DNA from 2 places in the Metallumcola ferriviriculae genome. Region 2 is predicted to be linked to the other one. Evidence: riboswitches for the same ligand, from Rfam matches in the RefSeq annotation. Region 2 holds a riboswitch; the other holds the start of a gene.
What was found. Region 2 has a riboswitch for thiamine pyrophosphate ahead of thiT (energy-coupled thiamine transporter ThiT). Riboswitches for the same ligand answer to the same signal wherever they lie in the genome.
Positions count from the first base shown of each region.

Region 1 (10,730 bases), 240 kb from region 2:
TTATAGCGTTTGTTGGGTTCTGGGAAGTAGGGGCAAGCCAAGGGTGGATTGACCCGCTCTTATTTAGTAAGCCCTCAAAGATATGGGTAACGTTTTATAAAATGCTAATGACCGGCCAACTGCATCAGCATATCATAGTCACAGTAACTGAGACCTTTGCCGGCTTCATCTTGGGTACCCTTTCCGGCACCCTTCTCGCCATTATTATCTGGTGGTCACCTTTTCTGTCCAAAGTATTAGACCCATATCTTGTGATACTCAATGGCATGCCTAAAGTGGCTTTAGGGCCGACATTTATCGTAGCATTTGGTGGCGGCTACGGCGGAATTCTGGCCATGGCCGTGGCCATCTCCATAATTATTACCACCATTGTAGTTTACAGCAGCTTTAAGGAAGTGGATAGTAATCTCATTAGGTTAGCCCGTTCTTTCGGAGCGGTAAAGAAACAGATATTCAGTAAAATCGTCCTCCCGGCCTCTTTCCCAACTATCGTTTCAACTTTGAAGGTTAACGTGGGTTTAGCCTGGGTGGGTGTTATCGTAGGTGAATTCCTGGTATCGAAACAAGGCCTTGGCTATCTAATCATTTACGGCTTCCAGGTATTTAACCTGACACTGGTGTTTGTCAGTCTTTTCATCATTGCTATTTGTGCTACTCTTATGTATCAAGCAGTATCATATTTTGAAAGCAGAATCTTAAAAAACAGAGAGTGACTATGAGCCGCATTACCCGGCGTGCGGTTTTCCTGCCCCGTGGCGATTAGTGCGCAGGCTCAACAGCTTAACAAAGCTATAAAAATCGCATTATATATTAGCTCAGCTTCTGAACAAAAAGTACCCGCGCAGCTTGCAACAAGCCCGCGGGTTTTTCTTATTTATTAATTCGTTTTAGAAAGGTACATCATCCGGCGGGACCTGCTGTCCCCAGTCGGGTTCATCATTGGACTTCTGCTCCCCCGGGCCTTGCTGCTGGTTCTGTTGGTTTTGCTGGTTCTGTTGGCCATCTTTAGGCCAATCCAAGAAACGTACATTTTCACCTACAACCTCAGTCATAATCTTATTCTGACCTTCCTGGTCTTGATAAGAACGTACCTGAATTCTTCCTTCTACTGCAACCAATCGTCCTTTACCAAGGTTATTTGCACATACCTCAGCAAGCTTTCTCCAGGTGACCACACGAATAAAATCTGCCTCACGTTCCCCGCTATTGCTGGTAAAGGGGCGGTCCACCGCTAAAGTAAACGTTGCCAATGCCACTCCGCTTTGGGTATACCTCAATTCCGGGTCCCGAGTTAGTCTGCCGATGAGAATTACCTTGTTAAGCATCTAATTACCTCCTGTTCAAAATTTACTTTCCGTACATATGTTCCCTTTTATTACCATATCATTCTCCATTGTCACGCCATTTCCTGCCTCTTTCGGAAATTTTTTTCTTTATTCCATTTATTTTCTGTCTCTCATTTATTTATAATAACATGAAGAGCCTTTTTAGCTTAGTTCCTTATTTTTCCTCCCCGGTAGGTCAGCACCGCATCATTTCTGTCGCGGGATAAATGATAAATCGGACGCTTTCGATAAAGTGAAAAGTGCTCAGGGTAAAATTCTTTTACAAAATATCGCCGAATTCGCTGCCTGGAACTTTCCCCCTCATCAATTCCTAATGTCCTGCCAATAAAGTCAAGATTCCTATTCAAAGTGCTTCTACCGAAAACAGCTGACAGAAAAACATCGAACCCTGCCATCATATCAGTGAGACCATTCGTCTTACCCATTAGCGAGACCTGCCCGTCAGTCACGGAAAAATCCGCCGCATTATAGCTATTTCGCGCCGGCAATGCGAACCGTCCTAAAATACAGCCCACTGCATAGGAGCATAATGACTTAACCTCTTTTAATTTATCCGGCGCAGCCAAGCAAATTTCTTGTTTCGCAATTTCATGCCGCATTCGCCCCGGTATACGGTAAATATCTAGAAACAATTCATTAAGCTCCTGTTCATTTTGCCTCAGACGATTTAACTGGTTAATGATATGCTTTACCCGGTCATGGTATTTCTCTTCAATGGCGGTCTCTTTATCTCCTGCAATTATCAACGGATGCCCTTGAAAGTCCCAAGACACCTCCATAGAATCCCAGTCCACTTTAACTATTGCTATATTATCACGTACCAGCTGGTTGATTCTTTCTTTCTTTCTTTTGTTCGTGCTCACTATTAATGGCAGCTTTGCAATGTTACCAACTTGAAAATTAAGGGTTGGATTGAGAATTTGCAGAAATTCAGCCGCAACCGTGGAATTTAAAAATGCCAAGAGATAATATGCATCCTCCACCCCTGGAAAAACTGACGAACCGCCCACATCAAAGAGGAAACCAGTATCCGATGCCCGGGCAGCAAACCTAGCTGAGCTGACAAAAGACCAGGTAATTCCCGGTTGAAAATAAAAGGCCTCATTACGAATTACCGATCGGGGTGACTCTTTTAGTTCTTGACCGTTATTATGCCAGTTAATGACGTGATAATTGTTGCCGTACCATTTGCGATATGAGCCGCCTTTATTATAAGGAAACCATTCTTTTTCACTGTCCCTTGCATCTTGGCTGTCACGACAGCCAAAGGCAATTTCGTCCCGGCTTACTTCCCACCAATAACGCAAAAAAGTATCGTTATCACCGGTAGCCAAACCCTGTCGGGGGGGCACTGTCTGCTCCAGGGGCGGCGCCGTCTTAAAAACTGCCCCAATTTTGTCCGACACCCAGTAGGCAATGGGGCAGCCGGGGATTTTTTTAAATTTGCTGGTGTCAGCTGTATAACGATAGGACACTGCAGAATTTTTGGTCGCTGCTAAAGTTTTCACCTGCTGAAGCGGCGCACCTTTAAAGTCTGCCAATCTGATATAGGTCCCTTGGGTATGGCCCGGTTGATTATGAATAACGAAAGCACAAATTGGGACAGTGGCCTCTTCAAATGCCGAATACTCCAATTGGACCAAACTGCTAATGTTATGTTCATCAATTAAGAAGCGACGAAGTTTTTCATAAGATTTGATGAACATCCATACGAAAGGTGCCATCATAGCCGTATAACCGCCTGCAACAGTCATCAGACAACATTTTTTCATAAACACTGCAAACAGATCTGCCTGGACATCATACCAATTTGTGCTGACAAACTGTTTCATGTCTTTATCCATCGCTTTACGGTTCAGGTAGGGGGGATTGGTAATTACAGCATGGTATTGACTTGCCAATATTTCAGCCTGCTTCACCAAAGGCGCAAATTTACTTGCCACGACAGGATCCGTTACCGCCAACCGCCGGACGAGAAAGGGAATATCCATCTGAGCCACATCGAGCATAGACCCGTACCCTTTAGCATTACTAAACACATCCAATAAATCCTTTACCTTTTGCAGCGGCCCGTCCCCGCCGGCACCCGAAAATTTTCGGATATCTTCATCACCTAGCCCACCAGGTTCTTGAAAAGCATATACATCGGGCTTTAATTCTTCCTCCAAATTCCGGGCCTTTTTTTCAGCTGCCTTGATTGACAGGGCAAAACTCGCCAGCGATACGGCATGCTCATCAATGTCCATGCCGGATAGATTATTTTTTAGGATTAATCGGGGAATATTTTCAGCAGCATAACCATCAGCAAGGTAAATGTCATAAAGTACGTCAAAAGCATATACCAGAATATGTCCACAGCCACAGGCAGGATCAAGTATTCTAATATTTTCCGGCAGTAATCTGCCCTCTGAAAAGAAGCCTTGGCTGCCCTGTAACGGTTCAATCAAGTAAAGCCATTTGCTTCTCAATGGGTGGCGGGGGTTCCCCGCTAACCAGAGCCGCCCTACCGAATTTTCTACCATATATCTTACTAGCCAATCAGGAGTAAATAGCTGAGTGGCTACGGGTAAATCAGCTTTCTTAACCGGGCCCTTATTGATACCTAACAGCTCTTTTTGCCTATCCGCCATAAAAAACTGGTAAAACCAGCCGATTGTTTCCACACTATTCCAATCAGTTTCCTCTAACTCCCCTGCCAGATCCATTAAACAACCTTGTGCGCTCAGCAATGCTTGAGGAAATGAAGCCAGTGCTTCCCTCTGTCCGGTAAACAACCTGGGGAAGAGGCCCTCTAGTCGGGAACAATCAGCAATAAATTCCTCCACAGGAATTTGCCTAGGCAAAAAATCCACCTTGCCGGGAAGATAACCGTTTGTTCTTATGAAATACCACACAGTAAAGTAGGTATACCATCGCAAAGCTATGCCCCGGTCAGTATGCGCCAATATTCTTCTTTTCGCCTTATAGGCAAATTTTTTAATCTTACTTCGGTCCATAATTACCTCGTTACTACCAAACTTTTTTTCCATAGTATACCAAATAGATGCTTTACTCAAGCAGTTAACTTGAGCAAACTACATAATTTAATCAAATAAACTCCACATTTTTATCACAAGTTGTTGATAGACTAATTACTATAATAGAAAATCTAAGGGGAGTGATTGATATGATGGGTGGCTACGGTATGGGCTACGGTGCGGGTTTATTAGGCATTTTCTATATGTTAGTACCTTTGCTAATAATCGGATTGATCATCTACTGGGCTGTTCGGGCCGCTGTCCAATCCGGCGGCGTACAGCAAAAGACCGGTCATATGGGCGCGATAGAAATTGCCGAAGAGAGATATGCTCGGGGAGAAATCTCTGACGAAGAACTTAATACAATCCGCAGCAACCTCAAAAAGAAATAGCCCGCCCTACCAAAATTATATTTTTTGGTTTAAAAAAACCGCGTGCCCTAACTAAAGGGACGCGGTTTTTTTATTGAATAAATTAAGAACTAATTTGACCAAATAGTTCGTTGGTGATGATCTGGTTAGCTTCTTCCATCACCTTACTAAAATCCTGTTGAGCCTGGAAAAAACGCTTTAGCGTCTCATTGGCCATAGCTTTCTGCTGCAGAAGTTGGAAACTCTGCACCTCACTATTCACCTGTTGTCCTTGGGCTTGACCCTCTTGGATGCGCCGCTGGCTTTCTTCCAGTTCATTTATCAATTCCTGGGCCACCGGGTCCAGCTTAATTCGAGCTTGAGCCGCATTTAGGTTGGAATACTCTTCTGTTTCCTTAACTGCCTGTGCAAATTCCTTTGCTTTCGTGTCTAAACTAATGATATTCACCTCCCACTAGCCCCATATTCTTGATAAGAATAATAAATCCTTTAAATATTTTTACCTAACTTTGGTTCCCTGCCATTAAATATGCTTCCAAAAAAGAAACAATATTTTTAGCAGTAGGCGGACATCCGGTCACATTTTTAGTCAACTTTCCTGTACATGTACCCACACCGATACCACTCTTTTCCTTCCCCTTAAATCCCTGACCGACGTAAACCTTTTCTGTTAACTGTTCCAGGTTGCCTTTATCTTTAAGACGCTGCAATGCGTGAATTAAGCTGCTGTAACAAGCTGAGCAGGCCTTTTGCTCCAAAACCCAGTAAGCTAATCGGTCCGCCTCTTGGCTGGCCAAAATTTCTCCTACTGCCGGCGCATCACCAAGGCAATTCAATTCATCAATATCTTCCCTAACTAATTGCGCAGAACCTACACCTAATTCTTCCGCCATACCTATATAAGGAATGTCATCAACCTGGTAGCCTATCAATTCCGCTGCATATGTATCCACCATCACCGGGTCCGTACCGGCAATTACCCGGTTCATCTGCACCGGGTTACCACCCCCTTCATAAGTGAGGTCGCCCACAATGCCATCTACCACTACCAAATTTGTCTTTATAACCTTATTCAATGCAGCAATAGGTCGGTGAAGTCCCATGGTGTGAAAGCGTCTCTTTTCTTTATCCGGGATGCAGCCTTTTAGGTTTTTCAATGCACAGGTCATTTTTGTCTGGCAGTGTGCTTTAAGCACCGGCATATTAATAAGGTAGTCTACTCCTAAAGCCTTACCGCATACATTTATTTTCATACCCTCTACGTCAAGTTCTTGGGCTTTATCTTTTTTCAGGTCGATCAGTTCCACCCCAAAATCCTCGCTGATATCCTTGTAGCCGCAAACCCGAAAAGCGTCCTCAGTATTATCTCCCACCCATGCACTTTCCAAAATAATTATATTTTTGTAGCCATATTCATGTAAGTACTTTATTACACCCCGTACTAACTCCGGCGAGGTAGTAGCACCCCAGTGTGCCGGTTGAGAAACCACCAGATTAGGTTTGATACCGATCAGGGGATTCTGCCTGCCAAGCTGGGCAATATCCTGCTGAACATCTAGAGCAGACATAATTTTAACGGCCATTTCTTCGGCTTGATCCCCATACATCACGTAAAGTTTATCCATCCATGCTCCTCCCCGTAAAATACGCAACACCCCCTCTGAACAAAAACATTTCATGCCTCTCGGCATCTAATAGAAAATTATCCATACCCCATAATTTCCCGTACATTAAAAAATCCCATATTAATTACCAGGTTCATACGTCTTCTTCACTATAATCTCCCAATCAGTATCATTGATCTTATTTACACTTAACACCTTTTCCCCCTGAATTTCTAGGCTCTTAGGCACATTATCCACTGCCGGCGAATAATCCACAATTACCCGCAGCACCTGCCCCAGCTCCATCTCTTCAAGTTCCAGTTTACTCCTCACAAATGGCATTGGGCATTCTTCACCTTTAAGGTCAATTTCCCGGTCAAATTGCATTAGTCTCCTCCTAAAACACTTAAAACTTGAATTTTATTTTACAAATCATTAATTACCATTATAATACCATTTCCCAATAGTCTTTAACAATTATGAAAGGCCGCAAATCAATAACGGCCTTTCATTTAAAACGTTATATCGGGTTTAAGTATTGCAATGGGGGTTACCGGTAAATGTAATTCCTTTAAATACCTTTCAGCCTCCCTTTCTCCGGTAGCAAGCACACATGTTGCCGGGCCGGCAGACTTTTGCATGTCTACCTTATCGGCGCCAAGAAGATATTCAAAAGATAATCCGGCGGTTATCGCCAACAGTTTAAGTTCATAATCAACACCTTTAGAACCTACCGGCAGGATTTCATGTATTTCTGTAACTTCCAGTAAATAACGCAGGGTCTTGATACCGGCGACAAGACGCGGCTTATCAAGCACTTCCGCACCCACCAAAGGTTTACCCACTAAGTAAACTATATCCCCATCCACTGAAGAACCGATTCTCAAATCATTCCGCTCGGCAACGCCCACCACCGTTACACCCATACCGGTCTGACTGGTAGGAAAGTTTTCTTCCGTACTGCCATTAATAAGTGATAGCGGCAGCCCAGCTTCCTCAATACTTTTCTTGATGCCATTAAGGATATTTTCCCCGGTAGGATGCATCTCCACGCTCAACGTGTCTATAATAGCCACAGGTAAAGCACCGCTGGCCATTACTTCCATTATAGGAACAACAGCTATCATTCTTCCCAGCAGTTCCCCGCTCACCTGCAGCTGATCACCGGATTTTGGGCCTACAGCCCCGGTAGAATCACATCCTATTATCAAAGTCTGCTGACCCAAATCCACCAGGGTTAAATCACGCACCCGCTTATTATCCGGCAACGTCTATACCAGCTTTCCGCACGGACTTATAAATAATGTACGCCAACAAAACATTCGCAAAGGAAGCTGCCAACAGGGGGGGCAGCATGGCCACGAAAAAAGGCCACCCGTTCATAGGTACCAAAGAAAGAGGCGCCAGGATTCCATTGGCCAGCGTGGTCAAAGTTATCGCTGCATAACCGTTCACTTTACGTACTAAAAACCCAAAAAGATAGGCAAACAGCGCCATCTGTACGGCAATAAGGAAATGAATCGGTAATGACAACGGGAAGCCCACTAAAGCAGATGATACTAGATGACCGATGGATATAATCAGTGCTGCTTCAGCACCGCCGAAGGCTGCAGCGGCAAAATACCCCGGCGCAGAATCAAATGCCACGGTTCCAGTAGGGCTGGGAACCTTTAAAAACGCACCTACAACACTTAATGCTACAAAAATACCAACACGAGTGACGGTTTTGGTTAACATATAAATCCCCCTTCGTTTTAAAAAAATTAAAAAGCCCCTGGTTTCCCAAGGACTTTTCCATCATCCTAAACTCCATCACCCCTTTCCGCGGGGGCTTAAAATCTCACTTATTGGCAGGTCTTCTGACTCAGGGCTGCCTAATCACTCCCCTTCCCGGCAAAACCAGTGGTTTCGGAGCTTTCGTAACCCTACTACAGCGGCGGGACCGCGTCCTTTACCTAAATATTAGGCCGAACTTCCCTATTCTCCCATGACGGGCACCAATAAGTCTTATTAAACTTTAAATGAAAATTCAACACAAACTAAAATTTTCCTGCCAGTTAACTAACTTTCTTTACAAGCCCCTTACTTTCAGGATATAATTTAATAAAATTAAATACTACCGCTGGGGGTGCCCTTTGGCTGAGAAGGAAATATTTCCTAACCCTTTAACCTGATGTAGTTAGTACTACCGTAGGGAAGCTTGAAATCTTTTATACCTGCTTTTCTACAGCAGGTTTTTTCTTTTTTTATCGCATTTTAACAACCTGTATTAAATATTGCTCTGACGCAGGAGGGTGCAACTCATTTTAAGCAAAGGAGGTATAGTATGATAGTCAATGGTAAGGAAATGAATATTCCGTCAGGTACCACTATCTCCGCCCTGTTAAAAAAACTCAAGATAAATGCGGAACGGGTTGTAGTACAAGTAAACCAGGAAATTATCTCTGCACAACGCTTTGAGAAAGTAATTCTTGATGCCGAAGACAAAATAGAAATTATCAGTTTTGTAGGAGGAGGCTAGGTCAATTTCGGGCATAAACCTTATTGAGTTGATGCCTTCCCCAAAGTTAACGCTTTTTTTAGTTAAGGCTTTTTGACTGTTATAAAAAGGAGTTGATCATATGGACCCTCTTTCTATCGGGGGCGTAGAATTAAACAGCCGTCTATTAATCGGCACAGGTAAATTTCCCAGTAAGCAGATTATACCTAAAGTAATTAATGCCTGTGAAACCCAGATTGTCACCATGGCACTGCGCAGAGTGGACATCGGTGCTGATGAGGACAATATTCTTGAATATATCCCCAAGGGATGTATTCTCCTTCCCAACACTTCTGGTGCTCGGGATGCCGATGAAGCGGTAAGGATCGCCCGCTTAGCCAGGGCATTGGGGGCGGGAAATTGGGTGAAAATCGAAGTTATTTCCGATAATAAGTACCTGCTGCCTGACAACCAAGAAACCATCAAAGCTACGGAAATTCTCGCTAAAGAAGGGTTTAAAGTACTGCCTTACATGAGTCCTGATTTAATGGCAGCAAAAAGAATGGTAGAAGCGGGTGCAGCAGCGGTAATGCCGCTAGGTGCACCCATTGGTACCAATCGCGGCATAAAGACCAAGGAACTGATACGCATTCTTATCGATGAAATTGAGGTGCCGGTTATTATCGATGCTGGGCTGGGCAAACCGTCAGACGCAGCAGAGGCCATGGAAATGGGTGCTTCAGCGGTGTTGGTCAATACTGCCATTGCCACTTCTGCTGACCCGGTAAAGATGGCCCAAGCTTTTTCTTTAGCAGTTAAAGCTGGTCGTATGGGTTATCTCGCAAAGATGGGCGCAAAAACTCGATACGCCCAAGCCTCCTCTCCCCTAACCGGTTTTCTCTTCGAAGGTGACAAATAATGAGCTTTTATCAATATTATTTGGCACACAAGGACTTTGATTTTAATTCTTTCTTCAGTAGTATCACAACAACAGATATTGAGCGGATACTCGCCAAGGATAAAATAAATGCCTATGACTTTTTATCACTACTCTCTCCTCAGGCGGAGAAGCACCTGGAATCCATGGCAGAGAAGGCACAAAAGCTTTCCCTGCAGCATTTCGGCAAGGCAATTCTCCTATTTACACCCATGTACATTGCTAACCATTGTATCAATAAATGTGCTTACTGTGGTTTTAATGTAGGCAACCGTATTAAAAGAAAAAAACTCACCGCGGAAGAAATAGAACAGGAAGCCAAAGCCATTGCCGCTACTGGATTAAGACATATCCTCTTTTTAACAGGAGAGTCCCCAGCTCAATCACCGGTTTCCTACATAGCAAAGGCTGCCGGGATATTAAAAAAACATTTCCACTCCGTGGGCATCGAAATCTATCCTCTAACAGAACAGGAATACAGCCAGGTAATCGATGCCGGTGTGGATAGTTTAACCGTCTATCAAGAAGTGTACGACGAAGGTATCTACGATAAGGTACACCTGGCGGGACCCAAACGAAACTACAGCTTTAGACTAGATGCTCCGGAACGAGCATGCCGGGCAAAAATACGCTCGGTAAATATCGGGGCACTGCTGGGATTAAATGAGTGGTGTAAAGAAGCCTTTTTCACCGGCCTCCATGCCGATTACCTACAAAATAAATATCCCGATGTAGCAGTAAGTGTCTCACTGCCCCGCATCCGTCCTCATGCGGGAACTTTCCAAGATATCTTCCCGGTCAATGATAAAAGCTTGGTACAAATTATGCTTGCCCTGCGCATCTTTCTTCCCTACACCGGTATAACCATTTCCACCAGGGAACGGCAGGAATACCGAGACCATTTAATACCTCTGGGCGTTACTAAAATGTCCGCCGGGGTAAGCACGGAAGTAGGCGGACATAGTTCCGAAGATAA
Region 1 covers NZ_CP121694.1:1,445,082-1,455,811, reverse strand. Annotated here, with positions in the region: gene MFMK1_RS07250 (ABC transporter permease) at 1-713, shown strand, start outside; gene MFMK1_RS07245 (single-stranded DNA-binding protein) at 888-1,325, opposite strand; gene pglX (BREX-1 system adenine-specific DNA-methyltransferase PglX) at 1,493-4,342, opposite strand; gene MFMK1_RS07235 (SHOCT domain-containing protein) at 4,513-4,755, shown strand; gene MFMK1_RS07230 (YlbF/YmcA family competence regulator) at 4,838-5,182, opposite strand; gene MFMK1_RS07225 (DUF362 domain-containing protein) at 5,238-6,359, opposite strand; gene MFMK1_RS07220 (sulfurtransferase TusA family protein) at 6,480-6,725, opposite strand; gene MFMK1_RS07215 (AIR synthase related protein) at 6,851-7,606, opposite strand; gene MFMK1_RS07210 (ECF transporter S component) at 7,596-8,075, opposite strand; cobalamin riboswitch at 8,171-8,355, opposite strand; TPP riboswitch at 8,453-8,552, shown strand; gene thiS (sulfur carrier protein ThiS) at 8,665-8,859, shown strand; gene MFMK1_RS07200 (thiazole synthase) at 8,960-9,736, shown strand; gene thiH (2-iminoacetate synthase ThiH) at 9,736-10,730, shown strand, end outside.
Region 1: another riboswitch for thiamine pyrophosphate. It lies ahead of thiS (sulfur carrier protein ThiS); the one in region 2 lies ahead of thiT (energy-coupled thiamine transporter ThiT).

Region 2 (10,730 bases):
AAAATACCATCATTAGCGCCTAAGAAAAATAAAGCTTTTACATTAGGATTACGAGAACGATCTATACTTCCCACCAATACCTGATCCAACCCCGGCGGAATTAAACCAACCTTAAGCTGCTCCAAACCAGCCTCCAAAATAGTCAGATATTCCCTGAGGGTCAATTCTTCCTCCCCCAGACACTCTACCATCTGGTCCAGTAATTCAATTACCTGGTCCCACACCTGTACATGTTCCTGAGCTCTGGTCAAATCACCCTGTCTCTCGTCTTCATCGCGCCAAACCGCCATATTTTCTGCCACCGCAAGCAGGTCAAGGTACTGCCAGCAGGCCCGGCTTATTTCCCTAACCTTATGCCTGCCGCTGCTAAACTGAGCCAATGGTTGAAAACAAGCCCTAACTTTATCACGCAATTCATTGATGTCTGCCAGATAATCCTCCTGGGACTTAACTGCTGCAACATTATTCTCTAAGTCAAGCTCAGCAATATACTGCCAACGATGCTCCATGGTCCACAGGCTGCCCTCAATTCCACAGGCCAGGCAATAATTTTCTAATCTATCAACCTCTTCTCTATCCAAAGGCAGCAAATCGGTTTTTAAGCAGCGAAAAACTACCTCGTGACGCCAATTGGAAGCCACCGTTTCCATGGATGAGCGCAGCAATTCAACCAAGGGGTGATGAGCCACCCCTTGGCTCTTATCAATAAAGAAAGGAATTCCATAATCCTTAAAGATTGTTCTTACCAGATCTGCATAAGGTTCCAGGCCACGGCACATGACTGACATTTCCCGCCAGCGCCAGTCCCTATCCCTGGCAAGAGCAATCATCTGCCGCGCGGCGGTTTCAATCTCTGTTCGCCGATTTGCTGCCCCGGTCACCCGAATTCCCTGAGGCTGCCCCTCTTTCTGCTCTCCCGGCCAACAACTAAGCTGCGCTTCGAGGTGTTGGAGCCAAGGGTTGTTAAAACGAGGCGGTTTACCCTCCAGTTTTACCGTTTTTTCTACAGCAGCACCAGTCTCTGCAGATAAAGCTAATAACTGCTGGTAAGTTCTCCATGTAGGGTAGAATATATCATGTTCACTTAACTTATCAGCTGCGGCCCAATGGGGTAAACAAAGAGCCATTTTTACTACTGCTGCTGAGGAAAACAACTGAGCCAATACAGCATATTCATGAACCGTAAACCCGGAAAAACCATCTACCCATACCTTCGCTCCCTGAATCAAATCCGACTCAGGCATTTTTTCAGCCACCCAACGCATGTAATCGTCGGGGTCAGTATAGCGGCCATCCAGCGCTGTTTCTAGACCTTGATAGGCAATGGCCATATCATGCAGTTTATCGGCTAATAATTTCTTGGCAACATTATCTACTAGTGCAGCAGCCTCACATTCCAGCTCTTCTGCTGCCAACCCATACATTTTAAATTCGCTGATGGAACTGGCCACCGTATCACAAAAACCAAAGTCTCCGCTCAAGTGGGAAAATAACTTTAGGTTTTTTGCTTCCTTTGCCAAGACCGACCGAATCAGCATTCGCTTACCCATTTCCGATATATGCGGGCGAACCATACCGCCGGTCTGTTGAAAAATTCGAAAAGCCAGTCTACGAAAGCTCAATACTTGTACTCTGGCGAAACAATCTAATCCGGGCGTATTAATCAATTCCCGTTCCAGCTGAAAGGTTGCCTGTTCCGGTACCAAAAAAATCAGTGGCGGTCCTTCAGGATTTTGTAAAAGTTCTTCTTTGATTTCCTCCAAGCAAAAATGCGTCTTGCCGCTTCCAGCTCGTCCAAGAATGAATGTCACAGACATATCTCTACCGCCCCCATTTCACACTTACTCTTTCGTTCCTTCGCCAACCCCGCTTTAGTAGCAGTCTGGGCAGCGGTCAGAAAAAACTGGAATTGCCTGTCTTACCTCGGCTACTTTACCAATGTCAATATCTACCGTAAAGACCTCTTCCTGCTCACCAGCCTCATAAAGCACCTCACCCAAAGGATCCACTACCATGGAGTGACCACCAAAAACATTCTTTCCATCAGAACCCACTCGATTGACTGCCACCACATACTGTTGGTTTTCTATGGCACGAGCTATCAACAAACTGCGCCAATGATGCAATCTCACCTTTGGCCACTCAGCTGGTACTGCCAGGATTTCCGCCCCGTCTACAGCTAGCTTTCTAGTTAATTCCGGGAAACGCAAATCATAGCAAATAATAAGCCCCCACTTCACCCCTGCCAAGTCAAATGGTTTATTTCTGTTGCCCGGGTGCAGGTACTGCTCCTCCTTCATTAACCTAAATAAATGAATTTTATTGTAGGTGTGCACTAATTCCCCTTGACTGTTCACCACCAATGCTCTATTGAAAAACTTGCTATTTTCATTACTCGATACGGACCCACCAATTATGTCAACCTTATGCTCCCTAGCCAAACTTTGCAGCAAACCGGTGCTCGGTTCACCACTTCTGTCAGCAATAACATCTAATTTATCCAACGCATAACCGGTATTCCACATTTCCGGCAGCACCACTACCTGTCCCCTACCGGAAACGGCACTGCCAATCAATTCTGATACCCTTTTACGATTAATTTCCGGGTTCCCCAACGCCACATCCATCTGAATTACTGTCACCTTCATCAGGTATCACCTCCGATGTTTCTAATTTCTTATGCTGAATTCTGCTTGCTTTAATCTCAATGTTAACCAATTATAGCTATTTTTGCAAAGAAGTAACGTACCATCAACAGTAAGCTTGCCAACATATGGGTGAAGAGTCAACATCATCTGCTTCTGTCATTATTTTGGTCATGAAATATGGGTTGTTGTTAGTTAAAATGGATAGTATGCGATTTAATCTCAAAGTTGGGGAGGGGGAGATAATTTGAATAGACTAAGTTGGTTACTGTTGTTGATAGTATTACTGTTAATTACCGGATGCACAACGGCACTTATCGGGGTAGTTAATACACCAAGCCCAAAGGCCAGCCAGACGACAGATCCTATAAAAATTGATCATTCGCTTGACATACGTGTTAAAGACACAGACAGCGCATCCAAGGATACTAAAGACCTGGACAGCCCACCCAAGGAGAGTTCGCCTGAAGAAGCAGTTCCTAATGGCAAAGCGGACAAGCACCAAAATAATGCCTTAAATGAGGCAGCCAACACCATGGGAAATAGTCAAGTTATAAGTAAGAAAAATAATTTCGCTAACAAAACAACAGACAAGTCCAAAGAAGTTTTATCCTTTTATACTAATGATGAAGGATACCTGCCCAGCTCTTACCATACTCTGGTCAAGCAAGCTGATAGCATTGACTGGGTTGCTCCCTTTTGGTTCCGCTTAGATGCAGCAAAAGGCTCCGGACATGTCGAATTATTTAAGTCCGGGACTTCCGCCTTTAAGCCCATGAAGGCTAAAGAGATAGTTGATACAGCCCATGATAAAGGAATTAAGGTGCTGGCAGTGGTACACAATCTGCTATATGGCAGTTCCGCCACCAGCCGAAATTTAGCCCATGAAATGGTATCCACAGAAAAAGGCCGTGCTCACTTCATTAATGATTTAGAAAATATTCTAGAAAAATACCATTTTGACGGTATTAACATGGATATGGAATACTTTCGTATGGATGACCGAGACAACTTTTCCAAGTTGATGCAGGAGATGTATCAGACCTTAAAACCATTGGGATATACAATTACGATTTCGGTGCCTGCCAAAACCCGGGATGACCGGTCCAACTCCTGGTCAGGTCCGTTTGATTATGCGGCCATCGGAAAGTACGCAGATACCGTGGTGCTGATGACCTACGACGAACATGGTTATGCCAGCGACCCCGGACCTATTGCGTCGGTTGGCTGGGTAGAAAAAGTAATCAATTATGCTCTCACTCAAATACCAGCAGGCAAGATTTTTATGGGGATACCTGCTTACGGCTTTGACTGGACCCAAGGCTCCAAGTCACCAAAGTATATTTCCTACGCCCTTGCCCAGCAAACTTTAGCAACGTCACAACAAAAAATTCGTTGGGATAATGAAGCTAAGGCACCTTACTATATTTATTGGGACAAAGATGGCAAAAAACATCAGGTCTGGTTTGAAAATGCCTCCAGCTTGTCACACAAATTAGAGTTGGTCAAAAAATATAATATTAAAGGTATCGGTATCTGGCGGATTGGTATGGAAGATCCTAAATACTGGCCCGTAATTGATCAATACTTCCAAAAACAATGATACAACAGAAAGACAACGCTTCCGATGTCAGAAACTACAGGTGTCACTTATTTGTCACTTATTGGTGTCAGGCACCACCTGTCTGAGGTGTCACTTATTGGGTCACTTATTGGGTGTCAGGCACCACCTGTCACTACTTGTCACTTATTGGCAAAAGCACCCCTCTTTATGAGGGGCGCTTGATTTATCAGTCTAATCTTTTTAATAAATGAACCATATTGCGTCCTATCTGCCTGCAAGCGGATATGGCTATTTCATCCTCTTCTACACTTTTACGAAAACTTACTTTCCCGTCCTGATAATCGGCAAGCATGGTTCCTGTAGCGCCGGCGCTGAGTATGCCGCCATCGGCGTTGCGGTCATCAACCACCAACAATCCCTGGGATTTCATGAAATTCTCCATTATTGCCAGGCATGCTTCCTGACCACCGTTACGCAGCCCTGCATGGGTTACTGCAGCACCTGCCTTTCCTCCTAACAGGTTAGCTGTCATATGCATATAACGTGTCCGGTCCATAAAGTTTTTCATCAAGGTAGTGACATTATGCCAGTATACAGGCGACCCCAGAATAATCCCGTCTGCAGCCAAAAGCTTTTCCCCCAACGGAGCCATATCGTCATCCTTAATTGAGCATTCAGGTCGGCGAAGACATTTATTACAAGATAAGCAATGCTTAATGTCATAATCGCAAAGCTCCATTAACTCTACTTCAGCCCCCAGTGATGACGCTTCTTCTAGCACCGTTTCCAACATTTTTGCCGTATTTTTACCTTTACGGTGGCTGCCGTTAATAGCAACGATTTTCATTTGAATTCCTCCCTCCGAAATTTGTCTGCTTTAATCATTATAATGACTGGTCCATAAATGCTACAATTAATTTCATAACCACTAATGTATAAACTATATTTTCTTGAAAAGAATCTTTCTTCCTGCATCATTCCATTAAAATAAAGTCATCTAAATAAATTTGGCCCGTATTAAACGGGGCCAGGGAAATCTTTATTACTTTACGGCCTTTCTCTCTTCTATGTATTCACGCCAGCTGCCACTGGGGATTAAAATCCCAAATTTTTCTACCTCATGAAGGCGGGCAGGACTATACACGTAGGTAAATGCCTCAAAAACCTCACCGTCGTGAAGAAATACTGCCTTGGTGATTCGTTCGTAAAGATTGGTATGTCCGGGTCCATGATACCCTTCAAGCCGGTCCAAGATGGCAATAGCTTTGTCAAACTGTCGACACTGCACTAAGTTACCATAAACCGGATTGTCACCCTCCAATAGGGCAGGGTATCCTTCTCGAAGATGATAGAGCGTGCCCGACACCCATGCCTCCCATTTGCCAATTACATGAGGCTTAAGATGTTTTTCATAATTCCAGAAACCGTCCATCAAAGTACCATAAACGAATACATACCCTTTCTTCATGCAGTTCACCCCCTGCAGCCCTCAACGAAAAAAACTTTAAGTCGGCTGAGTATCTTCCAACAAATCAGAGTTTTTTAAGGCCTCTGTAGCTAGAAAATCGCAGCGTTCGTTTTCCTCAATTTCGGCATGCCCTTTAACCCAGTAAAAGCTTACTTGGTACTTATCTAAAAGCGATAGCAATTTCCCCCATAGGTCTACATTTAAAGCCTTTTCCTTTTTATTACGCATCCAATTATTATCCCGCCAACGGGCAGCCCAACCCTTATTAATACTATCCACCAAGTATTTTGAATCACTGTAAACATCTACAGCACAGGGCTCTTTTACTGCCTCCAACCCTTTAATGACCGCCATCATTTCCATTCGGTTATTTGTAGTATTCTTATATCCTTGGGAAAGTTCTTTTCGGTGGCCTTTATATAATAACACTACTCCATATCCGCCGGGTCCGGGATTCCCCGAACAAGCGCCGTCTGTGTACATAATTATTTTTTTCTGCTCCGTCAATGGCTTTTCCTCCTGTTATCAATTTCAAACCCTGGTGTATTGGTCGTATATTAATAATTCCCTAATAAAAATAAAAAGTCCTGCTTTTCATACCATTTTTTGGAAAGATACTCAGGTCAGCTTAAGCCTCTTCAACCAAGCGGGAACAGCCTGGTCAGCGTCCTCATTAATAATAGAAACTTGAGTACCCTGCTCCCTAGCTGCACTAGGCAAATCTCCGGCAGGTTTAACATCAAGACTACAACCTATTACCAGGAGATGATCTGCAGCGGCAACAGTGTCTTTGGCCTTTTCCCAATTCCTAATTGGGTCGCCCAGTAAAGCTATTCCTTGTTTTAGGTTGCCATGCAGTTCTATTACCGTCTCTGACCCGGCCTTCTGATGAAGCCTATCTATATTTTCCGTTACCACGGGAATCCCTGCTTTAGCTATAGCATAATGCGCCTTGGTCGGTTCTTTATCCATCCAGGTAAGCATCTCTTGATAGAGCTCCCGATATAGTCTTGGATGTGCATTAGCCCACTGCCGGGTAAGCATGACCCTTAATGGCACGCCCCGCCAATGCATATCATACCCGGGAATTCCTGCACTAAGGGAAATCCCCGCTCCAGTGAGAACCACAGTTTTAAAGATAAACACCTCCCAAGTAAATCACAGAATAAGAAAGATGTAATAGTTGCATTAACGTCTCCATAGTATTATGATAGAAACAAAATTACATTATGCTCGCTGGGGGAGCCTTTGGCTGAGAGAGTGGTTACTGCCACCGACCCTTTGTACCTGAACTGGATAATACCAGCGGAGGGAAGCGGACCTTAGATGGTTATACCGCAGGCCTTGGTTGGTCTGTGGTTTTACTTTGGCGGGCAAATACGAGGGGGAGTAACCTTGAAAAACATACGCATGATGGTTGAAACAGGAATGTTGGTTGGCTTGGCTATGGCACTGAATATGCTGAAGCTCTTTGAAATGCCCCAGGGCGGCTCGGTATCTTTGGAAATGATACCGATATTTATTTTGGCAATTCGTTGGGGGACGGGTACCGGTCTAATCGGCGGACTGTTATTCGGAGTAGGCCAACTCTTGTTGGGTGCTAAAATTTATTACCCGATGCAAGCCCTATTAGATTATCCGATAGCGTTTACTTTGTTGGGACTGACAGGCCTTTGGCGAAAGCATTTCTACTTTGGTATTACCGCTGCCACCCTAGCCAGAGGTTTTGCACATGTACTGTCAGGCGTAATTTTCTTTGCCGAATATACACCCGTAGGTCAGAACGTCTGGATTTACTCCTTGATTTATAACGGCTCATATTTGCTGCCTGAATTAGTTCTTTCGGTATCGGTCATGGCCATCCTAACCAAACAAAAAGGTTTTATGCAAGAAATGCAACCTATGTCTCAGTGAAGTTACTTTTATAATATCAAACATTGGACTATACTAGTACCCGAGGGGATAACATGAATAAAATAGCAGCCATTATCACCAACGGCAATCTGGACTTACTGGAACAAAATAAAAAACAAATAATGGAGACGGACTTTATCGTTTGTGTGGACGGTGCGGCAAGTATTTTAACCCGCTGGAACATCCAACCCCACGTGCTGCTGGGCGATTTGGATTCTATTAATTTAGCTGCCCGCCGTTCCATGGAACAAATGGGTGTGCCTATCCAACAACATCCCGTGGAAAAGGATCAAACAGATACAGAATTGGCATTGCATTACTGCACAAAAAAAGGTTTTAGTAAAGTTCTGTTGTTTGGCGCTTTAGGGAGCCGCTTAGATCATTCCCTTGCCAACGTTCTTTTGTGTCTCGCCGCCCAAAAATTAGGTCTGCAGTTAACTATTTTTACTGACACAGGCTGGGCTCGCTTAGTGGGGACACATCTATCTATCCAGGGAGAACCCGGCGATTTGCTTTCGCTCCTCCCCCTGTCAGAATGTGTCAGCGGCGTCACCCTGGATGGAATGAAGTATCCCCTGGATAACGCTTCAATCCATCTGGGCACAACACGAGGTATCAGTAATGAGCTTAGCGGTAATTGCGCCTCAGTATCAGTTACATCAGGTGACTTGCTGGCCATATTTACACGCCAAGCACACGCATAAAACTAGCCACGCCACATTTTAATTGCCACCAGAACGATAAGCCCGGCAAACAATTTCTTCAATATTTCCGCCGGTATTAATCTGCTTAACCAAGCCCCCAGCCAAGCCCCGGTTACTGAACCGACAATTATTAGCAAACCCGCCTTCCAGTCTACGTTGCCATAGGTAGTGTGCCGGTATACACCAACCAGCGCAGTGGGAAGAATAATGGCCAGGGATGTTCCTACTGCTTTATCCACCGGCAAACCCAATAGATAAATCATGCCGGGGACCAAGACTATCCCACCGCCAATACCCAGCAGCGAGCTGAGTACCCCTGCCAACAATCCAAGCAAAATTATTGCCGTAAAGTGCATTTTCTCACCCCGCAATATTCTAATACCACATCAACCAAATGTGAAAAGCTTTCAAAAAATCATCTCGCCATTAAGAAAGGCCCTAGTGCGATTATCATCGGGGTTTTGAAATATTTTTTCAACTGGGCCACTCTCCGCCGCCCGACCCTGATACATAAATATTATTTCTCCCGCTAATCTTTTAGCTTGAAAAATATTATGAGTTACCATCATCACCGTGGTACCCCGTTCCCGGTTTAAATCTCGGGCGATCTTTTCTATTATTGCTACGTTCGCAGGATCCAAGTTGGATGTAGGTTCATCCAAGAGCAGCACTTTAGGCTTAAGCACTACAGCTCTAGCGAGGGCAACCCGCTGGGCTTCACCACCAGATAATGAACGGGCGTTACGCTGGGTAAATTCTTTCAAACCCACCTTTTCCAGTGCATAAAATGCTTCCCGACGGGCCGTGCTTTTAGATATGCCTCGTGCTGTCAAGCCGTATGTTACGTTATCAAGTACTGATGTGGCAAACAACACTGGTTTTTGAAAAACCATGGTCATGCTTCGCCTTAAGTTAAGCCGAGACTTTGTATTTGTGTCAGTGGAAATACCATTAAAAAATATCCGACCTGTGCTCGGTATTTCCAGTAGATTCAGCAGTCGCAGCAGTGTACTCTTTCCAGCGCCGCTAGGCCCCACAATGCCATAAATACAGCCATGCTCAATCACTAACTCCGGGATATCCAACACCAATTTACCCTTAAACTCTTTAGTAACACCTTCAAGTTGAAAAGCAGGCAAGTTTAATTTCCTCCCTCTCGTTGAACCGTATACAATAGGGAATTGATTATAAATGCTAATGCTAGAAGAACAATACCCAGACCAATAGCCAGTTCAAAATTTCCTTTGCGTGTTTCTAAAACAATTGCCGTAGTCATTACGCGAGTATGACCCTGAATATTACCGCCTACCATCATCACCGCACCTACTTCAGCAATAACCCGGCCAAAACCTGCTATTACGGCACCACTTATGGGCCGTTTAGCCTCCTTAATAACGGTAAAAGCCACCATCTTGGCGGAAGCACCCAAAGTAACGGCTGTTTCCCTAACTTCTGAATTTTTATCCCTCACCGCTACCATAGTAAGTCCTGTGATTATAGGTACGGCCAGCACCGTCTGCGCTATAATCATAGCGGCCGGAGAAAAAAGCAAATCCAGAGGCCCCAAAGGACCATGGTTGGCAAGAAGCAAGTATATCAACAATCCTGCCACCACCGGCGGCAGTCCCATTAAAGTGTAAATTGTCTTTTCCAACCACCGCAGACGCCTAGAATCACGAATACCGATCCATGCACCTATGGAGATACCTAATGCTGCCGCGATTAACACAGCAGCCCCGGAAACATAAAGTGACAAAAATATTATTCCCAATAGTTCCTTGTTGAGTGTCATAATTAACGTTAAAGCCTGTGCCAATCCGGCCCAAATTTCGGCCACCCCATCAACCTCCTTCAATAAAGAAACCCCACCTGCACCTTTTTAGATAAGTATAACATAGGTTCCGGCGGGGATGTCCATTATCTGCTAGGCATTCGGAGTAAATAGCTGTTCGCCATACTTCTTATATGCACCTATTTTTACTTGGGTTTCCGGCGAAAGCATATACTGGATAAAAGCATCAGCACCCTCAGCGTTAATACCGTTATGTTTTTCCGGATTTACGGCCATAACGCCATACTGGTTAAACATTATCTGATCGCCCTCCACCAATGCTTTTAAGTTTAATTTATCCTTCATTGCAATGTAGGTTCCGCGATCGGACAAGGTATAAGCCTGCTTTTCATTGGCTACTCGCAGTGTATCTCCCATACCTTGCCCTAAGGATAGGTACCAGTCATCGGTAGGTTCAATAGCCGCACTTTCCCAGATTGCCAATTCCTTCATGTTGGTACCGGAGTTATCACCTCGGGAAGCAAATTCTAGCTGCGCATCAGCTATTTTCTTAAAAGCTTCAACTGCATTAGTCATTCCCTTTACTCCGGCAGGGTCCTCTTCCGGCCCGAGGATAATGAAATCGTTATACATCACATCGTGG
Region 2 covers NZ_CP121694.1:1,681,165-1,691,894, reverse strand. Annotated here, with positions in the region: gene addB (helicase-exonuclease AddAB subunit AddB) at 1-1,817, opposite strand, end outside; gene MFMK1_RS08545 (carbon-nitrogen family hydrolase) at 1,872-2,648, opposite strand; gene MFMK1_RS08540 (glycosyl hydrolase family 18 protein) at 2,893-4,248, shown strand; gene MFMK1_RS08535 (flavodoxin family protein) at 4,436-5,056, opposite strand; gene MFMK1_RS08530 (gamma-glutamylcyclotransferase family protein) at 5,252-5,677, opposite strand; gene rnhA (ribonuclease HI) at 5,714-6,160, opposite strand; gene MFMK1_RS08520 (Sir2 family NAD-dependent protein deacetylase) at 6,296-6,823, opposite strand; TPP riboswitch at 6,906-7,008, shown strand; gene thiT (energy-coupled thiamine transporter ThiT) at 7,004-7,591, shown strand; gene MFMK1_RS08510 (thiamine diphosphokinase) at 7,645-8,295, shown strand; gene MFMK1_RS08505 (sulfite exporter TauE/SafE family protein) at 8,298-8,651, opposite strand; gene MFMK1_RS08500 (ABC transporter ATP-binding protein) at 8,703-9,434, opposite strand; gene MFMK1_RS08495 (ABC transporter permease) at 9,437-10,132, opposite strand; gene MFMK1_RS08490 (ABC transporter substrate-binding protein) at 10,220-10,730, opposite strand, start outside.